Regions from separate parts of the Thermoanaerobacterium calidifontis genome, predicted to be linked through region 1. Evidence: riboswitches for the same ligand, from Rfam matches in the RefSeq annotation. Region 1 holds a riboswitch; the other holds the start of a gene.
The links. Region 1 has a riboswitch for FMN ahead of ribD (bifunctional diaminohydroxyphosphoribosylaminopyrimidine deaminase/5-amino-6-(5-phosphoribosylamino)uracil reductase RibD). Riboswitches for the same ligand answer to the same signal wherever they lie in the genome.

Region 1 (7,567 bases):
TACGGATGTAATAATACCTGCAAGGTTTTTAAATACATCTGATCCAAAAGAACTTGCTGCCCATTGCATGGAAGATTTAGATAAGAGCTTTAAAGATAGAGTCAAATCGGGAGATATAATGGTTGCAGGAGACAATTTTGGCTGCGGTTCATCAAGAGAACATGCTCCTATAGCCATAAAGGAGTCTGGCATATCGTGTGTCATCGCAAAGTCGTTTGCCAGAATATTTTACAGAAATGCCATAAATATAGGATTGCCTATATTGGAATGTCCTGATGCGGCATCTTCGATAGAAGACGATGATATTGTTTCAGTCGATTTTGAGACAGGTGTCATAAAAGACATAACAAAAGGCATCGAGTTTAAATCGCAGCCATTTCCTGAGTTTATAAAGAAGATAATCGAATGTGGCGGCCTTGTAAACTACGTGAAGGAAAAGGTGGTATAGATGTACAAGATAGCTGTATTACCAGGGGATGGAATAGGAAAAGAAGTAATGGAGGAAGCACTTAAAGTATTAGATGCTGTTTCAGAAAAATACAACATCCAATTTGAAGTAAAGAAGTATCTGTTTGGCGGCTGTGCCATTGATGAGTTTGGAACGCCGTACCCTAAGGAAACAGAAGAAGCGTGCCTTAAAAGCGATGCAGTTTTGTTAGGGGCTGTTGGTGGGCCTAAGTGGGATGATCTGGATGGCGATAAGAGGCCTGAGGCAGGTCTTTTATCGTTGAGAAAAAGCCTTGGCGTGTATGCCAATTTAAGGCCTGCCACTCTCTTTAATTCTTTAAGAAGTGCATCTCCTTTGAAAGACGAAATTTTAAAGGATGGGTTAGATGTACTTGTTGTAAGGGAATTGACAGGTGGCATATATTTTGGCGATAGAGGAACGGAAAAGATTGATTACGGGTATAAGGCATATGATACAGAATCGTATACCACCATGGAAATAGAGAGGATTGCCCATATAGCGTTTAAAGCGGCGAGAAACCGCAAGAAAAAAGTCACATCGGTTGATAAGGCCAATATTTTGGATTCATCAAGATTATGGAGAAAAGTCGTCAATGAAGTGAGTAAAGAATACCCAGATGTAGAATTAAACCATCAGTATGTTGACAATTGCTCTATGCAGCTTATAAAAGATCCATCACAGTTTGACGTGATACTTACATCAAATATGTTTGGAGACATATTGTCTGATGAAGCATCACAGCTTACTGGATCAATAGGAATGTTGCCATCAGCCAGCTTGAGAGGTGACAAAGTTGGGCTTTACGAACCTGTACACGGTTCGGCTCCTGATATTGCTGGCACGAAGAAAGCTAATCCTTTAGCTACAATACTATCTGTCGCAATGATGCTGGAGTATTCCTTTGACATGGTTGATGCCGCAAATGACATAAGAAAGGCGGTAAACGACCTATTGGAGGATGGCTACAGGACTCCTGATTTAGGAAAAGGCACTATTTTAAACACCGAAGAGATGGGCGACATGGTTGTAAAGTATTTAAAGAGGTGATTTTATGATAAGCGATAGCGTAAAAAAAGGAGTGGAAAAAGCGCCCCACAGGTCACTTTTGTACGCTTTAGGGCTTACAGATGATGAGATAAATAGGCCTTTAATAGGCATAGCTAATTCAAAAAACGACATAATTCCTGGACACATAAATCTTGACAAGATTGCAGAAGCAGTAAAAGCTGGTGTAAGGCTTGCTGGCGGCACTCCTTTAGAATTTTCCACAATAGGTGTCTGTGATGGAATAGCCATGAATCACAAAGGGATGAAGTATTCTCTTGCTTCAAGGGAATTGATAGCCGACAGCGTTGAGACGATGGCTATGGCCCATGGCCTTGACGGACTTGTGCTTATACCAAACTGCGACAAGATAGTTCCAGGTATGCTTATGGCGGCCGCAAGGCTAAACATACCAGCTATCGTAATAAGCGGAGGCCCGATGCTGGCTGGAAGTTACGAAGGAGAAGCATGCGATTTAAGCTCCATGTTTGAGGCGGTAGGCGCATTGAAGGCAGGCAAGATAAGTGAGGACGAGTTAAAGGCGATGGAGATGTCTGCTTGTCCTACGTGTGGTTCATGTTCAGGAATGTTTACCGCAAATACGATGAATTGCCTTACAGAAGGGCTTGGCATAGGACTTCCTGGTAACGGCACGATACCTGCTGTTTACTCAGAAAGGATAAGGCTTGCTAAAAAAGCAGGAATGAAGATAGTGGAGCTTGTAGAAAAGGATATTAAGGCAAGGGATATTTTGACAGAAGATGCTTTTATAAATGCCTTTTGCTTAGACATGGCTTTGGGAGGCTCTACAAATACAGTTCTCCATTTAAAGGCTATTGCACACGAAGCTGGAGTCCATATACCTCTCGAAAAGATAAATGAAATCAATGAGAAGGTTCCAAACCTGTGCAAATTAAGCCCTGCAGGAAAGTATCATATAGAAGATCTCTACCATGCAGGTGGCATACAGGCAGTATTGAAAGAACTGTCAAAATTAGGAGTCTTAAATACAGATTGCATTACAGTCACATGCGATACGATCGGTGAAAATTTCAAAGATGCGCGGATAAAAAATCATGATGTAATACACTCAGTAGAAGATCCCTACAGCAATACAGGTGGCTTGGCGATTTTGTACGGAAATATTGCGAAAGACGGTTCTGTAGTAAAGGCGTCTGCAGTAGCTAAAGAGATGCTTCGCCATTCTGGTCCTGCAAGAGTCTTTGATTCAGAAGATGAAGCCATAAAAGCCATTTATGATGGCAAGATACAAAAAGGCGATGTCGTTGTAATAAGGTATGAAGGGCCAAAAGGCGGTCCTGGCATGAGGGAGATGTTAAGCCCTACATCAGCACTGGCAGGCATGGGACTTGATAAGGATGTAGCGCTTATTACAGATGGAAGATTTTCTGGCGCCACAAGAGGAGCTTGCATAGGTCATGTGTCGCCTGAAGCGATGGAAGGTGGAGAAATCGCTTTGATAAAAGATGGGGATATCATTGAAATAGACATACCGGGAAGAAAGCTTAACTTAAAGATAGACGATGAAGAAATGGAAGAAAGAAGAAAAAACTTTAGAAGGCCGGAGCCTCACATTAAGACAGGTTACATGGCAAGGTACGCCAGATTAGTCACATCTGCAAATACTGGTGCGGTTTTAAAAAATGATTGACAAAGCTTAAATTCCATGAAAGGAGGCGCATATCGTGATCATAAAAGGTTCGCAGGTTGTCATAGAAGTATTAAAAGAGCAAGGAGTAGAAGTCGTTTTTGGCATTCCTGGCGGTGCCGTCATACCTCTTTACGATGCTTTGTACGATTCTGACTTGCGGCATATCCTTGCAACGCATGAACAGATGGCTGCCCACATGGCAGATGGATACGCAAGAGTGACTGGAAAAGTTGGCGTGTGCTTTGCTACATCAGGACCTGGTGCTACCAATTTAGTCACAGGAATAGCCAATGCCTACATGGACTCTGTGCCAATAGTTGCTATAACAGGGCAAGTTGCTACAAGCCTTATAGGAAAGGACTCTTTTCAAGAAGTGGATATTGCAGGAATCACGATGCCTGTGACAAAGCACAATTTTATTGTGAAATCACCTGATAAATTAGCGGACACTTTGAGAGAAGCCTTTTTTATAGCGAAAGATGGAAGACCAGGCCCTGTTCTTGTAGACATACCAAAGGACATTCAGACTGCAGATATAAACTTCGTCAAGCGAAAGGATTTTTATGTTGAAGTAAAGAAGCATCAAGTGTTAGAAGCAGATTTAGTAAAGGCAGCCCAGTTAATCTCATCAAGCAAAAGACCAGTTATTTTTGCCGGTGGTGGAGTAATATGGAGCGAAGCATCGAAGAATTTGTACGATTTTGCTAAAAAGCACATGATACCTGTAGCTACTTCGCTTATGGGCCTTGGATGCTTTCCAGAAGATGATGAGTTGTCATTAGGGCTTATTGGAATGCATGGAAGCAGATATGCCAATACGGCCGTTTATAAATCAGATTTGGTGATTGCAGTAGGGTCAAGGTTTAGCGACAGAGTCGCCGGTAAAGCAGGTGGTCTGGCGCCAAATGCAAAAGTCATTCACATCGATATCGATCCTGCGGAAATCGGCAAAAATATCGATGTTGATGTGCCATTAGTAGGAGATATCAAAGAAGTCTTGTCTCTTTTAAATGGAATGATAAAAGAAAAAGACAATAGGGAATGGATTAATGAACTTATATCGATAAAAGACAAAACGTCCTTTAAATATAAAGATGATGGGAAATTGAAGCCACAGTGGATAGTAGAAAGGGTTCAAGAGCTTGGAGGAGACAATCTTGTAGTAGCGACAGAAGTAGGGCAAAACCAGATGTGGGCGGCTCAATACTATAAATTCAAAGAGCCAAGGACATTTGTCACATCCGGTGGATTAGGTACCATGGGCTTTGGACTTCCTGCATCAATAGGTGCACAAGTAGGGAGAGATGACAAAAGAGTGGTGAATATTGCAGGTGACGGCAGCATAAGGATGAATATTCATGCCCTTGAAACGATGTCGGTGTACAACATACCTGTTATAACGATAATCCTCAACAATCAGACACTTGGCATGGTTAGACAATGGCAAAATCTCCTTTACGACAAAAGATTTTCTCAGACAGATTTAAACCCGAATCTCAATTTTTCAAAAGTCGCCGAAGCTTTTGGGGTAACCGGAAGAAGAATTTACACGAAAGAAGAATTTACAGATGCTTTTAGTGAAGCATTGTCAAACAACAAGCCTTATGTTTTAGAGTGTATCATAGACAAAGATGAGATGGTTCTGCCATTTATTCCTGCTGGAGGAACCATTGAAGAGATGATAGACTAGCATTTTTATAAAATTAATGTTATAATTATAGAAACTAAATAAGATTAAACCTTCAGGGATTGGTGAAATTCCATACCGGCGGTAAAGCCCGCGAGCCTTATGGCAGATCTGGTTAGATTCCAGAGCCGACAGTATAGTCTGGATGAAAGAAGGTGAAATGGCAATTGTCATTATGCCCTGAAGTATTACATGCTTCAGGGCTAATTTTTTGAGGTGATTTATGGAGAAATACATGAAAAGGGCATTAAAGCTTGCTAAACTTGGTGTAGGACACACAAACCCAAATCCTTTAGTAGGAGCTGTAATTGTTAAAAATGGCAAAATTATAGGTGAAGGCTATCATGAATACTATGGAGGACCACATGCGGAAATAAATGCATTAAAAAATGCTAAAGAAGATGTAAATGGAGCCACGCTTTATGTGACATTGGAACCGTGTTGCCATCATGGAAAAACACCACCTTGTGTCGATGCTGTCATAAAATCAGGCATAAAAAATGTTTTTATCGCTATGGAGGATCCAAATGAACTTGTAGCAGGAAAAGGAATTAAAAAGCTTGAAGAAGCTGGTTTAAATGTTTATACTGGATTGTTAAAAGATGAAGCAGAGAAATTGAATGAAGTATTTATAAAGTACATCATAAGTAGAGAACCTTATGTAATATTAAAATCCGCCATAACAATTGATGGAAAGATATCGACTTTTACAGGCGATTCTAAGTGGATAACAAATGAAAAATCAAGGGAGCATGTCCATAAAGTTAGAGGCAGCGTTATGGCAATAATGGTAGGTATTAATACAGTTATAAAAGATAATCCACATCTTACTGTTAGATTGCAAGGATATAAAAACCCTTTAAGAGTTATTGTGGATAGTCACGGCAGGATTCCATTAGATGCAAATGTCATCATTGATAAATCTGCTAAGACATTAATAGCTACAACAGATATGATGCCACATGATAAGGTGAAAGCTTTGAATGATTTGGGTGTTGATGTTGTTACAATCGAAAAAAAAGATAATAAAGTCCATCTAAAGAAATTGATCTATACGTTAGGGGAAAGAGGGATAGATAGTATTCTCATAGAAGGTGGAGGAACTCTCAACTATTCTGCTTTAAAAGAAGGAATAGTAGACAAAGTTATGTTTTATATTGCTCCAAAAATAATAGGTGGAAGCAATTCATTAACGCCTGTGGAAGGTGATGGCATTGCTTTGATTAAAGATGCAATAATGATTGAAAAGATAGATATAAAAAAATTTGACGATGACATACTTATAGAAGGTTATATAAAAAAGTAGGTGTTAAGATGTTTACAGGAATTATAGAAGAAGTTGGAAAGGTCAAAATGATTCAAAGAGGAAATATTACCAAAATAGCAGTAGAGTGCAAAAAAGTCTTAGATGGTGTAAGAATTGGAGATAGCATAGCTGTAAATGGAGTATGCTTAACGGTTACAAATATAGGTAAAGATTTATTTACATCAGATATAATGTATGAAACACTTAAAACAAGCAATTTAGGAAGTTTAAAGATAGGAAGCATTGTCAATTTAGAAAGGGCATTAAGCATATCAGGTAGGCTAAATGGACACATTGTGACGGGACATGTAGATACTGTTGGTACAATAATTGATAAAAACAAAATAAACAGTACGACGACATTTAAAATTAAAATTGATGAAAGATATTCAAAATATGTGGCTGATAAAGGAAGTATTGCTGTGGATGGAATAAGTTTGACAGTGGTAGAATCATCAGCTTCATACTTTACAGTGTCAATTATACCCCATACAGAGAACAATACAACTTTAAATATAAAAAGAATCGGAGATACCGTAAATATTGAAGTTGACATACTTTCAAAGTATGCAGAAAGGCTTTTAGCGAAGAAAAACGTTGATGAATTTTTAATAGAAAATTATTTATAAGGAGATGTTCATAAATGTTTGATACTATTGAAAGCGCAATAGAAGATATAAAAAATGGAAAAATGGTCATTGTAGTCGATGATGAAGATAGAGAGAATGAAGGGGATTTAGTTATGGCTGCGGAAAAAGTGACAAGTGACCATGTGAACTTTATGATAAAGTACGGCCGTGGATTGGTATGTGTTCCTATGATGGGGGAGAGGCTTAAAAAATTAAACATTGGCAAGATGGTGTTTGATAATACCGATAAAAAAGAAACTGCTTTTACAGTATCTGTAGATCATAAAAACTGTAAAACTGGAATTTCTGCTTATGAAAGAGCACTTACTATAAAAATGCTTATAGATGATGAATCGATGCCGGATGACTTTACAAAGCCAGGACATGTATTTCCATTGGAAGCGAAAGAAGGAGGAGTATTAGTAAGAGCGGGACATACGGAAGCAGCGTGTGATTTAGCAAGGCTTGCAGGTCTTAAAAGTGCTGGTGTAATCTGCGAAATAATAAAAGATGATGGGAAAATGGCTAGGCTTCCAGAGCTAATTGAATTTTCAAAAAAATTTAATTTAAAAATAATATCTATCGCTGATCTCATAGAATATAGAAGAAAAAATGAAAAACTGGTGAAAAGAGTGGCAGAAGCATATTTGCCCACAAAGTATGGAGATTTTACGATAATAGGTTATGAAGAAATCTTAACAGGTAAAGAACACGTTGCGTTGGTGAAAGGTTATTTATCTGATAGTCCTACATTAGTCAG
Region 2 (7,567 bases), 580 kb from region 1:
ATTTGTCTTATATGGAGATATAACAGGTGAAAAAAATCTAGATGGCACGCCAGTAAGGCTTGACTGGGCAAAGGACTATAAAGGCAAACCGATTGTCGTGTACGGCCATACGCCTGTGAAAGAGCCGAGGTTTTTAAATAATACGGTTAATATAGATACAGGGTGTGTATTTGGAGGGAAGCTTTCTGCTTTAAGGTATCCTGAAATGAAGGTATACAGCGTAAAATCTTCGATGCCTTACGATGAAAGCAGGTTTAGAAATCTTTAGGAGGAAAATAGATGAGGAGAAATAAAAATAAGCTTTTCGTAAATAGCTTGTTAATAGGGGCTTTTGTATTTTTGTTTTTTTGGGTACTGTTTCGGTATGGCGACTACCTTACGTACCTTTTAAAAGACCCTGCAAAGTTTGAAAAGTGGATTTTAGGCTTTGGTGCAAAAGGCGTGCTGGTGTTTATACTTATACAGGTGCTGCAGGTTGTAATATTTATAATACCTGGTGAAGTGGTGCAGGTAGCTGGTGGATACCTTTATGGTGCTGTTTTAGGTTCTCTCTATTCTTTGATCGGCATAACCATTGGCTCCCTCTTGTGCTTTGCCATAGCAAGGTTTTTGGGTTATGAGTTTGTGAGGGGAATGATTTCAGAGGATAAGCTAAAAAAGTTTGACTACATCATAAACAACAAAAAAGGCGAGATGGGGCTTTTTATTGTATTTTTGATGCCAGGGCTTCCAAAAGATGCTTTGTCTTATGTGGCAGGATTAACACCAGTCAAATTTGTAAACTATTTTTTCATAACGGCTTTAGCTCGACTTCCGGGAATAGTTATTTCTTCATATATTGGTTCAAACATTGAACATAAAAATTACATGGTTTCTGCCGTTGTTTCAGTGATAGCGGTTATTCTATTTGTCATAGGATTTTTAAATAAAGACAAGATAATCAAGAAGATAAATTAAACTTGCTACTCTGTTTACAATTTTTATCAGTGTAGTATAATATCTTTTAGGTTCTTTTCATTTGAAAAATTCTAAAGACGGGGGGTTTTACGGTGTATCTTTTAAAAGGCGGCAAAGTATTGACTATGGCAGGGAAAAACTATGAAAAGGCTGATGTACTTATAGGAGATGGAAAGATATTAGATGTAGGTGAGGAAATAATAGCACCGCTTGATGCGGAAGTCATAGATGTATCTGGGCTTACAGTGATGCCAGGCATGATAGATGCTCATTGCCACTTGGGCATGTGGGAAAATGCCGTAGGGTTTGAAGGGGCAGATGGAAATGAGGAGACAGATCCTATCACACCACAGTTGCGGGCTATTGATGGCATAAACCCTATGGATAAGTATTTTCAAGAAGCATACGAGGCAGGCGTTACTACGGCTGTTACAGGTCCTGGCAGTGCTAATGTCATAGGTGGACAATTTGTAGCCATCAAGACTTATGGCAGACGCATCGACGATATGATAGTAAAAGAACCTGTGGCGGTTAAAGTGGCCTTTGGAGAAAACCCGAAATCTGTCTACAATGAACAGCACAAGATGCCTATGACTAGAATGGGCATTGCTGCACTGCTTAGACAGGAGCTTATAAAGGCCCAAGAGTACATGGAGGACATGGAGAAAGATCCTTCTGATGATGAGAAAAAGCCGTCAAGAGATCTGGGGCTTGAGATTTTGGTTAAAGTATTAAAAAGAGAGATACCTTTAAAGGCACATGCCCATAGGGCTGATGACATATTCACTGCTTTAAGGATAGCAAAGGAATTTAACGTGGACATAACCATTGACCATTGCACTGAAGGCCATCTTATAGCTGATTACCTTGTCATGGAAAAGGCAAAAGTCATCGTTGGTCCGTCATTATCTGAAAGATCAAAGGTGGAGCTTGCAAACCTTACTTTTAAGACGCCGGGGATTTTATCAAAAGCAGGGTTGGATGTAGCCATTATGACAGACCATCCTGTCATTCCGCTTAATTACTTGCCGATTTGTGCAGGTCTTGCAGTAAGAGAAGGTATGGATGAGATGGAGGCATTAAAGGCTATTACGATAAATCCAGCTAAGATCGTCGGAATAGACGATAGAGTTGGCAGCATAGAAAAGGGAAAAGATGCTGATATAGCCGTATTTGACGGAAATCCAATTGAGATAAAGACTAAGACAAAGTTTGTATTCATAAATGGACAATTGGTATTTAAAAGATAAATATAGTTTTGAAAGGAGTAAAGTAAATGGGATTTAATTTAAAAGGCAGGAGTTTATTATCTTTAAAAGACTATACACCGCAGGAGATAAGGTATCTTCTGGACATTTCAAAGCAGGTTAAAGCAGAAAGAAAGGCAGGAATAGTCCATCAAAGGTTTTTAGGAAAGACAATCGCATTGATATTTGAAAAGCGCTCAACAAGGACCAGGTGTGCATTTGAGACAGCATTTGGCGAAGAAGGAGGACACCCTGTCTTCTTGTCGACAGATGATATTCAGCTTGGGGCAAAAGAATCCATAGAAGACACTGCGAGAGTTCTCGGCAGGATGTTTGATGCCATCGAATTTAGAGGATACAATCAAAGCACTGTTGAAGCTCTTGTAAAGTATTCAGGCGTCCCTGTATACAATGGGCTTACAGACGAATACCATCCTACACAGGTTTTGGCTGATTTAATGACGATAGAAGAGGAATTTGGACACTTAAAAGGCACAAAATTGGTGTTTGTCGGCGATGGAAGAAACAACATGGCAAATACGCTGGCTATCGGCTGTGCCAAGATGGGCATGGAATACGTTATTAATTCGCCAAGAGAGCTTTGGCCTCAAGAGGACTACATAAATGAGATTAGAGAAATGGCTGCCGAAAATGGAGGGACATTTACTCTGACAGATGTGCCTGGTGAAGGCTTAGAAGGCGCACATGCAATTTACACAGATGTATGGGCATCTATGGGAGAAGAATCAAAGCAAAAAGAGAGAGAAATGCTGTTAAGGCCATTCCAAGTGAACGACGAGCTTATGAAAAAGACAAATAGGCCTGACACGATATTTTTGCACTGCTTGCCTGCTGTAAAAGGACAGGAAGTAACGTACGAAGTGATTGAAGGAAAGCAGTCGAGGGTATGGGACGAGGCTGAAAACAGAAAGCATACCATTAAGGCTGTCATGATAGCGACGATTCTCTAAAAAAGTCAAGGCAATTTGCCTTGGCTTTTTCACATACTATTCAAATCGCGAATAAAATGATATAATGTAGAATGTCATTATTTGCGTAAGTAGGAGGATACGATGAAAGGAAAAGTAGTAATTGCGCTTGGGGGAAATGCACTGCAAGACAAGGATATGGTGCCTACAGCCGAATCACAATTGAATACAGTTAGAAAGACGGCTATGTACATTGCAGACATCATAAAAGAAGGGTATTCTGTCATTGTGACACATGGAAATGGGCCACAGGTAGGAAACATCGTAATACAGAACGAGACAGCGTCTAACATAATACCAGCCATGCCCTTTGATGTGTGCGGCGCGGAAAGCCAGGGAATGATAGGCTATATGATTCAGCAATGTTTAGGCGAGGTTTTTAAAGAGAAGAATATACAAAAGGATGTTGCAACAATCGTTACACAGGTTGTTGTAGATAAAGATGATGCTGCATTTTCACATCCTACAAAGCCAATAGGGCCATTTTACTCTAAGGAAGATGCGGAGCTATTGGAAAAGGAAAAAGGATATCAGATGGTAGAGGACAGTGGAAGAGGATATAGGAGAGTCGTAGCATCACCAGAGCCTAAAGAGATAGTTGAATTAAACACAATAAAGCTTTTGGAGAGAAACGGTGTCGTTGTAATAACGGCGGGTGGCGGAGGAATACCTGTAGTAAGGGAAAATGGCAGCTTAAAAGGTGTGGCTGCTGTGATAGATAAAGATTTGGCATCTGAGAAATTGGCAGAAGATTTGGATGCAGATATTTTATTGATATTGACCGCTGTAGAAAAAGTGTACATCAACTACAAAAAGCCTGATGAAAAGCCTCTGGATGTGATTTCAAGCCATGATATAGAGATGTATTTAAACGAAGGCCATTTTGCAGAAGGCTCAATGATGCCGAAAGTCAAGGCTGCAATAAGGTTTGCCAGGTCAAGAAAAGGAAGGCGAGCCATAATAACGTCTTTAGAAAAGGCACATGATGCTTTATCAGGAAATACAGGCACTGTTGTGGTTGACGATTAAAAAATACTTGACAAATTGATATATTTGTGACATTATAATATTTAGAATTGAATAAACCAGTGGAGAATATCTTCAGGGCAGGGTGAAATTCCCGACCGGCGGTAAGCGTAAGCAAGCCCGCGACCCGCAGATGCGGTGGACTTGGTGAGATTCCAAGGCCGACAGTACAGTCTGGATGGAAGAAGATTTATTTTTGTTTGCTTTCATCCTGAAGATGTTTCTTCGGGATTTTTAAATTTGGAGGTGTCATTTATGGAACACAGCAAGACAAAAGTGATTGTAACTGTAGGGCTGCTTTCCGCAATAGCATTTGTACTGATGTACTTAGAATTTCAATTGCCACTATTTCCAAGTTTTTTAAAATTTGATTTTAGCGATATACCGCCTCTTTTAGCAGCATTTGCATTAGGGCCTGTATACGGCATCTTTGTGGAGATTGTAAAGAATGTGATACATCTTCCAGTTAGTCAATCTGCAGGTATAGGAGAAGTGGCCAATTTCGTTGTAGGCTCTATTTACGTATTTACTGTTGGCGTAATCTACATGAGAAACAAATCTAAAAAGTCAGCGTTATTTGCAATGATTTTAGGAACTATTGTCATGGCTATTGCGGGATCAGTATTAAACTACTATGTATTTTTGCCATTATATCAGAAGATAATGGGTTGGCCGTTAAGCGCCATCGTTGGAATGGGAAAGGCGGTAAATAGCCATATAGTTGATTTGAAGACATTGATAGCGTACGGTATTTTTCCTTTCAACATCTTGAAAGGCTTAGTAATATCTCTAATCACGTTCCTCATTTACAAGAAATTATCTCCAATGTTGAAGATGTAGTCACTTAAAATAACGGACAGTGTTCCGTTATTTTTTTGCGCTTTTTTATTCATCCATTAGGCGTTTGTTTTATGGTATACTTGGTATATAATATTTGTATAAATTTCACGGTGGTGTTCTCAATGAAAATACATTTTAGGACAAAAAGCTCTGATGAAACGGAAAAGATAGGAGTTAAGTTAGGCAGTTTGCTAAAAAGAGGAAGTATCGTGCTTATATCTGGAGATTTAGGTGTAGGCAAGACAGTTTTGACAAAAGGCATTGCTAAAGGTATGGGTATATGGGACTATGTCACAAGCCCTACATTCATGATTGTAAATGAGCATATGGGAGAAATTCCTCTTTACCATTTTGACGTGTACAGAATTGACGACTACATGGAATTGTACGATATAGGCTATGAGGAATATTTTTACGGTGACGGTGTTTGTGTCATTGAGTGGCCTGAAAAGATAATGCCTCTTATCCCGAAGGAAAATATATTTGTGCATATTTTCATGGGTGATTCTTTCGATGAGAGGATAATAGAGATAGAATCACATGGTGCAAAATACGATGAAGTGATTAAGGAGATGAAGTGATGAAGGTACTTGCAATAGATTCATCGTCAAAGACGGCTACTGTCGCTTTAGTGGATGAAAGTGGCTTAATAGGTGAATTTTCTATAAATCATCTGAGGCATTCTGTTATATTGATGCCAATGATGGATGAACTTTTAAAAATGGCGGAGGTAAAAAAGGAGGAAATAACCCATATAGCTGTATGTGAAGGACCAGGATCTTTTACAGGTTTAAGGATAGGTGCCGCTACTGCGAAGGGATTAGCTCAATCTTTTGATGTGCCAATTGTTGGCGTATCATCATTAGATGCCCTTGCCTATAACGTAGGAGAATTTAAAGGCATCATCTGCCCTATTATTGATGCGTTAAGAGGAAACGTCTATACGGCTTTTTATAAAGGTGGAAGTGAGTTAAATAGACTTAAAGATGTGTCACTGGAAGAATTAGGCGTAGTTATGGACATAGTAAAGGGATACGGTGAAGAAGTTTTATTCGTCGGAGATGGTACTATTGCTTATAAAGACACATTAAAAAGTGCGTTGCCAGATGCCTTTTTTGCATCGCCGATTAACAACATATCAAGAGCGTCATCGGTTGGAATGATGGCACTTAAAAAAATATCAAAGGGCGAGATATGCACATATCTTGACTTTAAACCGTATTATATTAGAAAGCCTGCACCGTTGGAAAATTCTAAGTGATGTTTTGGAGGGTTTTATGGATATAAAGATTCGCCCTATGGTAAAAAGCGATATAGACAAAGTCATGGAAATTGAGTATTTAAGCTTTTCTGTGCCATGGTCTTTTGAATCATTTGTGATGGAAGTTACGAAAAATAGTTGTGCACACTACATTGTTGCTGAGGTAGATGGCAAGGTGGCTGGATACGGTGGTTTTTGGGTGGTTGTTGATGAAGGACATATAACAAACATTGCCGTTCATCCGGATTTTCGAGGGAAAGGTGTAGGTTCTGCCATCGTTGAAGGGCTTATTGAACTTGCCAAAAATAAAGGCATAACGTCTATGACGCTGGAAGTGAGAGAATCTAACCTTGTAGCACAATCGCTTTATAAAAAATACGGATTTAGACCTGTTGGCAAGAGAAGAGGGTATTATCAGGACAACAATGAAGATGCAGTTATAATGTGGAAATACGATATGTAAGGAGAGATTGTATGAGGGAAAACACGATAGTATTAGGGATTGAAACATCCTGCGATGAGACATCGGCAAGTGTCGTAAGAGACGGTAAAATCGTGATGTCTAATGTCATATATTCGCAGATAAATATACACAAGGAATTTGGCGGTGTTGTCCCTGAGATAGCATCAAGAAACCACATTGAAGCCATTGGAAATGTGGTGAAAGAGGCTCTTTTGAAGGCAGATGTGACGCTTGATGACGTTGATGTTGTTGCTGTTACATACGGTCCGGGACTTGTAGGTGCATTGCTGGTAGGGCTTTCGTACGGAAAGGCTTTGGCATACGGGAAAGGCGTGCCATTTGTTGGCGTAAACCACATTGAAGGGCATATATCTGCAAATTACCTTGACAGCGATTTTGAACCGCCGTTTATTTGCCTTATAGCGTCAGGTGGACACAGTCACATCGTATTTGTAAAAGACTATGGACAGTATGAGGTTCTCGGCAGAACGATGGATGATGCTGCAGGAGAAGCATTTGACAAGGTGGCAAGAGCATTAGGTCTTGGCTATCCTGGTGGTCCTAAAATAGATGAGATCTCAAAAAGCGGTGATCCATATCGGTATAACTTTCCAAAGTCTTTTATGGAAAAGGATAATTTTGATTTTAGCTTTAGTGGATTGAAGACAGCAGTCATAAATCAATTGCACAAAGAAAGGCAAAATGGCATTGAGATAAATGTGGCAGACTATGCTGCCAGCTTTCAGATGAATGTAGTCGATGTTTTGTCATCAAAGCTTATTGA

Region 2: linked by a shared signal. The riboswitch ahead of ACZ42G_RS11185 (ECF transporter S component) and the one ahead of ribD (bifunctional diaminohydroxyphosphoribosylaminopyrimidine deaminase/5-amino-6-(5-phosphoribosylamino)uracil reductase RibD) in region 1 are both predicted to bind FMN.

What each region holds. Positions count from the first base shown of each region.
Region 1 is NZ_AP042436.1:24,529-32,095, forward strand. Features, by position in the region: gene leuD (3-isopropylmalate dehydratase small subunit) at 1-448, shown strand, start outside; gene leuB (3-isopropylmalate dehydrogenase) at 449-1,516, shown strand; gene ilvD (dihydroxy-acid dehydratase) at 1,521-3,185, shown strand; gene ilvB (biosynthetic-type acetolactate synthase large subunit) at 3,220-4,875, shown strand; FMN riboswitch at 4,920-5,033, shown strand; gene ribD (bifunctional diaminohydroxyphosphoribosylaminopyrimidine deaminase/5-amino-6-(5-phosphoribosylamino)uracil reductase RibD) at 5,096-6,178, shown strand; gene ACZ42G_RS00150 (riboflavin synthase) at 6,187-6,807, shown strand; gene ACZ42G_RS00155 (bifunctional 3,4-dihydroxy-2-butanone-4-phosphate synthase/GTP cyclohydrolase II) at 6,822-7,567, shown strand, end outside.
Region 2 is NZ_AP042436.1:2,130,955-2,138,521, reverse strand. Features, by position in the region: gene prpE (bis(5'-nucleosyl)-tetraphosphatase PrpE) at 1-268, shown strand, start outside; gene ACZ42G_RS11205 (TVP38/TMEM64 family protein) at 280-957, shown strand; gene ACZ42G_RS11200 (amidohydrolase) at 1,050-2,207, shown strand; gene argF (ornithine carbamoyltransferase) at 2,234-3,175, shown strand; gene arcC (carbamate kinase) at 3,278-4,222, shown strand; FMN riboswitch at 4,287-4,413, shown strand; gene ACZ42G_RS11185 (ECF transporter S component) at 4,475-5,059, shown strand; gene tsaE (tRNA (adenosine(37)-N6)-threonylcarbamoyltransferase complex ATPase subunit type 1 TsaE) at 5,182-5,640, shown strand; gene tsaB (tRNA (adenosine(37)-N6)-threonylcarbamoyltransferase complex dimerization subunit type 1 TsaB) at 5,640-6,320, shown strand; gene rimI (ribosomal protein S18-alanine N-acetyltransferase) at 6,337-6,783, shown strand; gene tsaD (tRNA (adenosine(37)-N6)-threonylcarbamoyltransferase complex transferase subunit TsaD) at 6,795-7,567, shown strand, end outside.